2 regions of the Geodermatophilus sp. SYSU D01119 genome follow, and region 2 is predicted to be linked to the other one. Evidence: riboswitches for the same ligand, from Rfam matches in the RefSeq annotation. Region 2 holds a riboswitch; the other holds the start of a gene.
What was found. A riboswitch is a leader RNA that binds a small molecule or an ion and turns the genes downstream of it on or off. The one in region 2 is predicted to bind cyclic di-AMP.

Region 1: it holds a riboswitch for cyclic di-AMP, as region 2 does, so the genes downstream of both, ACI79X_RS19390 (C40 family peptidase) here and ACI79X_RS16110 (C40 family peptidase) in region 2, are expected to answer to the same signal.

What each region holds. Positions count from the first base shown of each region.
Region 1 covers NZ_JBJGYL010000029.1:29,364-32,903, forward strand. The annotation lists gene ACI79X_RS19375 (SMP-30/gluconolactonase/LRE family protein) at 1-249, shown strand, start outside; gene ACI79X_RS19380 (hypothetical protein) at 305-781, opposite strand; gene ACI79X_RS19385 (hypothetical protein) at 1,006-1,158, opposite strand; cyclic di-AMP (ydaO/yuaA leader) riboswitch at 1,518-1,669, shown strand; gene ACI79X_RS19390 (C40 family peptidase) at 1,682-2,197, shown strand; gene ACI79X_RS19395 (hypothetical protein) at 2,292-2,714, opposite strand; gene ACI79X_RS19400 (TM0106 family RecB-like putative nuclease) at 2,707-3,540, opposite strand, start outside.
Region 2 covers NZ_JBJGYL010000021.1:26,164-29,703, forward strand. The annotation lists gene ACI79X_RS16100 (NlpC/P60 family protein) at 1-336, shown strand, start outside; gene ACI79X_RS16105 (hypothetical protein) at 450-758, shown strand; cyclic di-AMP (ydaO/yuaA leader) riboswitch at 918-1,096, shown strand; gene ACI79X_RS16110 (C40 family peptidase) at 1,257-2,294, shown strand; gene ACI79X_RS16115 (M48 family metalloprotease) at 2,434-3,540, shown strand, end outside.

The DNA of each region.
Region 1 (3,540 bases), on a different contig from region 2:
GACGGCTGCATCTGGGCGGCCGACGCCGTCGGCGGGCGGGTCGTGCGGGTGGCCGAGGGCGGCGAGATCGTCGACGCCGTCGCCGCGCCCGAGGGGCTGGGCGTCTACGCCTGCATGCTCGGCGGCGAGGACGGCCGGACGCTGCTCATGTGCGCGGCGCCGGACTTCTACGAGCACAACCGCGCGCCGGTGCGCGAGGCGGTGCTGCTCGCGACCGAGGTCGACGTCCCGCACGCCGGCCGGCCCTGAGACGCACCGGGCGGGGACGGCCGCGTGCCGTCCCCGTCCGGTGGTCAGCCGCCGACTAGGGGCAGAGCTCCTCGAGCTTGACGACGCCGAGGTCGATGGCGCCCTCGACGTTCCCGGTGACCCGCTGACCGGGCGCGATGTTCTGGGTGCAGACCCTCCAGTTCGCGTCCATGACCTGGTTGCGGGAGCCGAGCAGGTCGTGGGACAGGCTCAGGAAGACGCCGTTGGTCTGGATCAGGTCCTGGGCGTCCTGCAGCGTCATGCCCACGACGGCGGGCATGGCGAAGTCGACGACGGGCGCGGGCGGCGGCGTCACCTGCGGCGTGGGGGCAGGCGCCACCGCGGGCTCGGGAGCCGGCGTCGGTGCCGGCGTCGTCGGGGCCGCCGCGGAGGACGTCGCCGGGGCCGACGGGGTGGAGGTGGGCGCGGGCAGGCCCGTCTCGCCGTCGTCCCCGCAGCCGGCGAGGAGCAGCCCCGCGGCGAGCAGGACGGGGAGGGCGCCGAGACGGCGGCGGGCGGAGGACTGGTTCAACGGACACCCCGTGGTGGTCGTGCGGACGCGCGCCGGCAGCGCCTCCCGGGGAGGTCGGCGCCGGTGCCGCGATGGGTACGCCGGCGAGGGTCACACGGGGACGGGGCGCCGTCCGGGACGTCGGGACTGAGCCGTCTCGGAACCGCAACGTGCCGTCTCAGCGGCCCCGGACGCACCGCGGCCCCCGTCCCGAGGTGGGACGGGGGCCGCGAGCGGGTCAGCGGTCAGTAGGCGCGGCCGGAGCCGCCCTTCTTCTGCTGCTTGGCCTGGAAGTCGCGGACGAACTGCTTGATCTTCGCCTGGTTCTGCGGCTTCTTCAGCTCCTGCACGACCTTCGCGGCGACGCCGGAGGCGATGAGGTTCCTCATCATGCCCATGGGGTGCTCCTCTCTCTCGATCCCCTCCCCGTTGCCCCGTCAACGCGCGCGGCAACCACGGCGTCCCCGGCGGGCCTGCCCCGGCTGAGGGTGGGGAGCCGCTGACGCGCTGTTCGGACGCACCGCGCCCTCCTTTCTTCCGGGGCGCGGCGTGTCACCGCGCGTCCGGCCCCGGCGTGCCGGGGCGTCCCGGCGGCGTCGGCCGTGGTGGCGGTGGCGTGTCGGATCCCGAGCCGGAGTCAAGTCGGCGGCGAGGGGTCGGGCGTGGCGTCCTCCGCGGGCGGTTGTGACGGTCCGGGGCCCTCCCTACCGTTCCGCCTGGTTCCGGCCGGGCCCTCGTCACGAACCCGAGTGACACCCGTCGGACCACGCCGAACCGGACGCCGGCAGCCAGCCGCCCTCCGGACCGGGGACCCATCGAGTCCCAGGGGTGAAGCGCGACCTCTCGCGCCGGGCGACTCCCCCGCCCGAACCCGTCAGCTAACCCGGTAGGCGACCGTGGAGAACAGGAGAACCGTCGTCCATGACGACTGCACGCACGCCCCTCGCCCGTCGCTCGTTCCGCGGCATCGCCGTCGCGGCCATCGCCGGAGCCGGCATCGCGCTCTCGCCCCTCCCGGCCTCGGCTGCCGCAGGCGGCGGCGGTGGTGGCGGGGTCGTGGCGGCGGCCCCGGTGGCCGCTGCCAACGGCGTCGCCCAGGCGGCCGTCGACACCGCGCTCGCCCAGCGCGGCGACATGTACCAGTACGGCGCGACCGGCCCCGACCGGTTCGACTGCTCCGGGCTGACCAGCTTCGCCTACCGCGCGGCCGGCGTGGAGATCCCCCGCACCTCGCGGGCCCAGTCGACGTTCGGCACCCCGGTGGCGAAGTCCGACCTCAAGCCCGGTGACCTGGTGTTCTTCTACAGCCCGGTCTCGCACGTGGGCATGTACATCGGCAACGGCCAGATGGTGCACGCGTCCACCGCCGGCAAGCCGGTCGCGGTCGTGGACCTCGACTCCATGACCGGCTACCAGGGCGCCCGCCGGATCGCCTGACGGACCGACGGCGCCCCGGTTCCCGCCGACCGGGGCGCCGCCGCCGGGCCGGTGGAGGGGCCTTCGTAGCGCTATTGGCCCTTCCCGGGCCTGCTCAGTGGGTGACGCCGAGGTGGCGCTCGGCGCAGCGCGTGCACAGGCCGGTGTTGTCGTGCACGTGCTCGCGGGCGTTGACCTCGCGGCACACCGGGCACCAGCGGAAGGTCCGACGACGACGGCGGGCGACCTCCTCCGCCGCCTCGGCCAGCACCGCCCGCTCGTAGACGACCTCGTCGGAGCTGAAGCCGCGCTCGGCCGCGAACTCCCACACCAGCTCGTCGCCCGACCACCGCGGCTCGGGACGGGCCAGCGTGAAGCCGAACCCGTCCCAGCCGACGGCCACCTGCACCGGGTGCCCGCTGACGAACCACCGCTCGTGCGGCGGCCCGGCGACCTCCGTCCAGCCGTCGCCGAGCGCCCGCACCAGGACGTCGGCGCCGACGCCGAGCAGGGCGGCCAGCTCCGCGGTGTCAGACACCGGCCAGCTCGGCCAGCCGGCACATGGCGTTGACCTGCCGCAGCTGCTCCGGCGTCCGCACCTGCGCGTCGAGCAGCAGCGGGCTCATCACCACGACCGCCAGCGCCTTCGCCCGCGACACCGCCACGTTGAGCCGGTTGAGGTCGTACAGGAACGACACCCCGCGCGGCGCCTCGTCTGCCGAGGTCGACGTCGTCGAGTACACGACCACCGGCGCCTCCTGCCCCTGGAACCGGTCGACAGTGCCCACCCGCGCGCCGTCGGGCAGCAGCGAGCGGATCAGCGCCACCTGGTTGTTGTACGGCGCGACGACGAGCACGTCGTCCGGGCCGATCGGCCGCTCTGTCCCCTCGGCGTCAACCCAGCCGACGCCCTGCAGCGACCGCCAGACGGAGGCCACCTCGGCGGCCTCCTCCATGGACGACGCGGCCGCCGGCACCGTGTGCGCCACCGAGCGCACCGCCAGCCCGCTACCCGACACCAGCCCGCCCGGCCGCACGGTGATCCGCTCGCGCAGCGCCGCCGACTCCAGCCGGCCCTCGTACGCCAGGTCCGACACGAACCGCGTCAGCGCCGGGTGCATCCGGTAGGTCGTGTCGAGGAAGATGCCGCGGCCCTCGGGCACGGTCGGGTGCCCCTCGAGCAGGTGCTCCAGCGCCGACAGCCCCGAGTCGCCCGGGTGCACGCCCTGCGAGGGCTGCGCGAGCTGCTGCGGGTCGCCGAGCAGCACCAGCGACTTGCCCGCCCGCGCCACCGCCACGGCGTTGGCCAGCGAGAACTGCCCCGCCTCGTCGACGACGAGCACGTCGACGGCCTCGGCGAGGTC
Region 2 (3,540 bases):
GCGCTGCGCTGCGACGCCGCCGCGGCCTGGCGGGCGATGAGCGCGGCCTACGCGGCGGCCTTCGGCCGGCCCGTCTGCATCACCGACTCCTACCGGACCTACGCCTCCCAGGTGCGGCTCTACGGGGAGAAGCCGGCGCTGGCGGCGGTGCCGGGCACCAGCAACCACGGCTGGGGCCTCGCGGTCGACCTGTGCGGCGGCATCGACACCTTCGGCACCCCGCAGTACGCGTGGATGGTCGCCAACGCCGGCCGCTTCGGCTGGCTGCACCCCACCTGGGCCGACCCGGGCAACGGCCGCGAGGAGCCCTGGCACTGGGAGTACGCGGGCAGCTGAGCCCGGACTGTCGGTGGCCGTCCCTAGCGTGCGGCGCAACCGACAGGGAGACCCGTCCCGCCCGCCGCCCGGCACCCTCCGGGCGCGCGGCGGGGCACCGGAGGGACACCGCCATGCTCATCGACTGCGACTCGTGCACCCTGCGCGGCACCGGCTGCGCCGACTGCGTCGTCACCGTGCTGCTCGGCGCGCCGCCGGCGGAGCTGGGCACCGAGCCCGTGCTGCTGCCGGTGCCGCCGGTCCCGGCCGCCACCGCGCGCACCGCGGCGGACGCCGGCGCGCCCCGGCCGGGCGTGGTCGTCGACTTCGACGACGTCGAGCGCCGCGCCGTGCGCGCCCTGGCCGACGGCGGCCTGGTGCCTCCGCTGCGTCACCGTCCGGCGGGGGAGTCCCGTCCGGGCGGGCGCCGCCGCACCGGCTGAGACGCAGGTGACAGCGCGGACGGGTACGCACCGGAGTGGCGCGGCTGCTCACCGTGTGTGTTCTCACAGTTCCCGGGGTCCGCGTTTGTCACAACTGCATCACGTCCGTACTGTGGCCGCGTCCGGCCGGGTGGTCGTCACCCACTGCGAGGTGACCTCGGCCGGTCACCGCCGAGTCACCGGACGCCACCCCCGGGTGTGCGCGAGGTGAGCCGGGGACCCACCGCAGCACTGGGGTGAGTTCTCACGGGCGCCGGTCCGCCGGGGTCCAGAGATAGGGCACGTCTTCCCAGCCCGAACCCGTCAGCTAACTCGGTAGGCGGTTGCTGAGGAAGAAACGGAGAGCCGCCGCCCGTGGCGACCCCCCGCCCCTCCCTGGGGCATGCCCGAGAACAGTCCGCGTCCCGCACCACCGCCCGTGTCGCAGGGCCGCACCGCCCCTCCCGCCGCCGCCTCCTCGGCCGCGTCGCGCTGGTCGGCACCACCGCCGCGCTGACCGTGACGCTCCTCCCCGGCGCCGCGCTCGCCGACCCGGAGCAGGCCACCACGCCGGAGCAGGCCGCCGAGCTCGCCGCCGACGCCGGCCGCCGCCTCGAGGCGGTCTCCGAGCAGGTGAACGAGGCCCGCGAGGTGCTCACGCAGCAGCAGGCCGCCGCCGAGGCCGCGGACCGCGCCCTGGCCGACGCCCAGGTGCAGCTGCAGGCCCTCGACGGGCAGATCCGCGAGGTCGCCCGCACCGCGTGGACCGGCGGCAACGACACCTTCGCCGGGCTCGAGCTGCTGATGACCAGCGACTCCGCCGACGAGTTCGTCAGCTCGCTGGCCACGCTCGACCAGATCGCCGGCCACACCACCGACGTGCTCGCCCGCGTCGGTGAGGCCGCCGCCGCGGCCCAGCAGGCCCAGGCCGACGCCGACGCCGCCGAGGCCGACGCGCAGCGCACCCTCGACGACCTCAGCGCCCAGGAGGCGCAGCTCGAGGACGACATCGCCGACTACCAGGAGCAGTTCGCCGCGCTCACCGCCGCCCAGCAGGAGGCCGCACTGGCCGCCCAGCAGGCCGGCGAGGCCGCAGCTCCCGCGGCTCCAGCGGCGGCCGGCGGCAGCACCGGCGCCAGCGCCCCGGCGGCGCAGGCCGCGACGTCCGAGCCCGCTCCGGCGGTGGCCGCGGCCGGCGGCGGGAGCGGTGCCGCCCAGGCCGCCGTGCAGACCGCGCTGGCGCAGGTCGGCGACCCCTACGTGTGGGGCGCCGGCGGGCCGAACGCCTTCGACTGCTCGGGCCTGACCCAGTACGCCTACGCGGCGGCCGGGATCAGCCTGCCGCACTCGAGCCGCATGCAGTCGCAGATGGGCACCGCGGTCTCGCGGTCGCAGCTGCAGCCGGGCGACCTGATCTTCTACTACAGCCCGGTCAGCCACGTCTCGATGTACATCGGCAACGGCCAGATGGTGCACGCGTCCACCTCCGGTGTGCCGGTGAAGGTCGTGCCGGTCGACTCGATGGGCGGCATCACCGCCATGCGCCGCATCGCCTGACGGCAGCACCCCACCAGCGAGGGCCGGTGACCCGATCCGGGTCGCCGGCCCTCGCTGCGTCCGGGGTCCGGTGCTCCCGGGGGCCGGGCCGCCCGGCGCGGCGCGCGCCTAGGATCGGCCGGGTGAGCTGGGCGGCGGGGTGAGCGGAGCCCGCCAGGAGGACCGCACCGGTCCCGCGGCCGCCCGCCGGTGGAGCGCCCGCCGCGCCGCCCTCGTCGTCGCCGGGGTGCTCGGGGCGGCGTTCGTCGTCGTGGTCGCCGTGCGCACGCCGTGGACGGTGCTGCCCACCCCGCCCGGCGGGGCGACCCCGGTCACCGACGACGCCGGGCTGCCCGCCGAGGTCGTGCGCCGCGCCGAGGCGCTCGCCGCCGACCTGCGGCCCGCGTCGCTGGCCAACCTCCTGCTCGGCCTCGCCGTCTCGGCGCTGTTCGGGCTGACCCGCCTGGGCAGCCGGCTGGTCGGCGCGCTCGGCCGCGCGGACGGCCGCCGCTGGCCGCTGACCGTGCTGGCCGGCACGGTCGTCCTGCTGCTCGCCGGACGGCTGGCCACGCTGCCGATCAGCGCGTACGGCGAGGTGGTCCGGCACCGCTACGGCCTGTCCACCCGCTCGTGGGGGCTGTGGCTGCGCGACGTCGCCGTGAACACCGCCATCGACGCCGGCCTGACCGCGCTGGGGCTGCTCGCGCTGGTGGCCCTGGCCCGGCGGGCGCCGCGGACGTGGTGGGCGTGGGCCTCGGCGGGCGCCGCGGCGCTCGTGGTGGCCGGCTCCTTCCTCTACCCCGTGGTGATCGAGCCGGCGTTCAACAGCTTCGCGTCGCTGCCGGCCGGGCAGCTGCGCACCGACGTCCTGGAGCTCGCCGAGGAGAGCGGCACGCCGGTCGAGGACGTCCTCGTCGCCGACGCCTCCCGCCGCACGACGTCGCTCAACGCCTACGTGTCCGGCTTCGGCTCCACGCGCCGCGTCGTCCTCTACGACACGCTGCTCGAGGAGGTGCCCGACGACGAGATCGAGTCGATCGTCGCCCACGAGCTCGGGCACGTGGCCACCGACGACGTCCTCACCGGCACGCTGATGGGCGCGCTGGGCGCGGCCGGGGCGGTGGCCCTGCTCGGCTGGCTGCTGTCCTGGGCGCCCCTGCTGCGCCGCGCGGGCGCGGAGTCGGCCGGTGACCCGCGGGTCGTTCCGCTGGTGCTGCTGCTCGTCGCCGTCGGCACGCTCGTGGCCACCCCGGTGCAGAACCTGGTC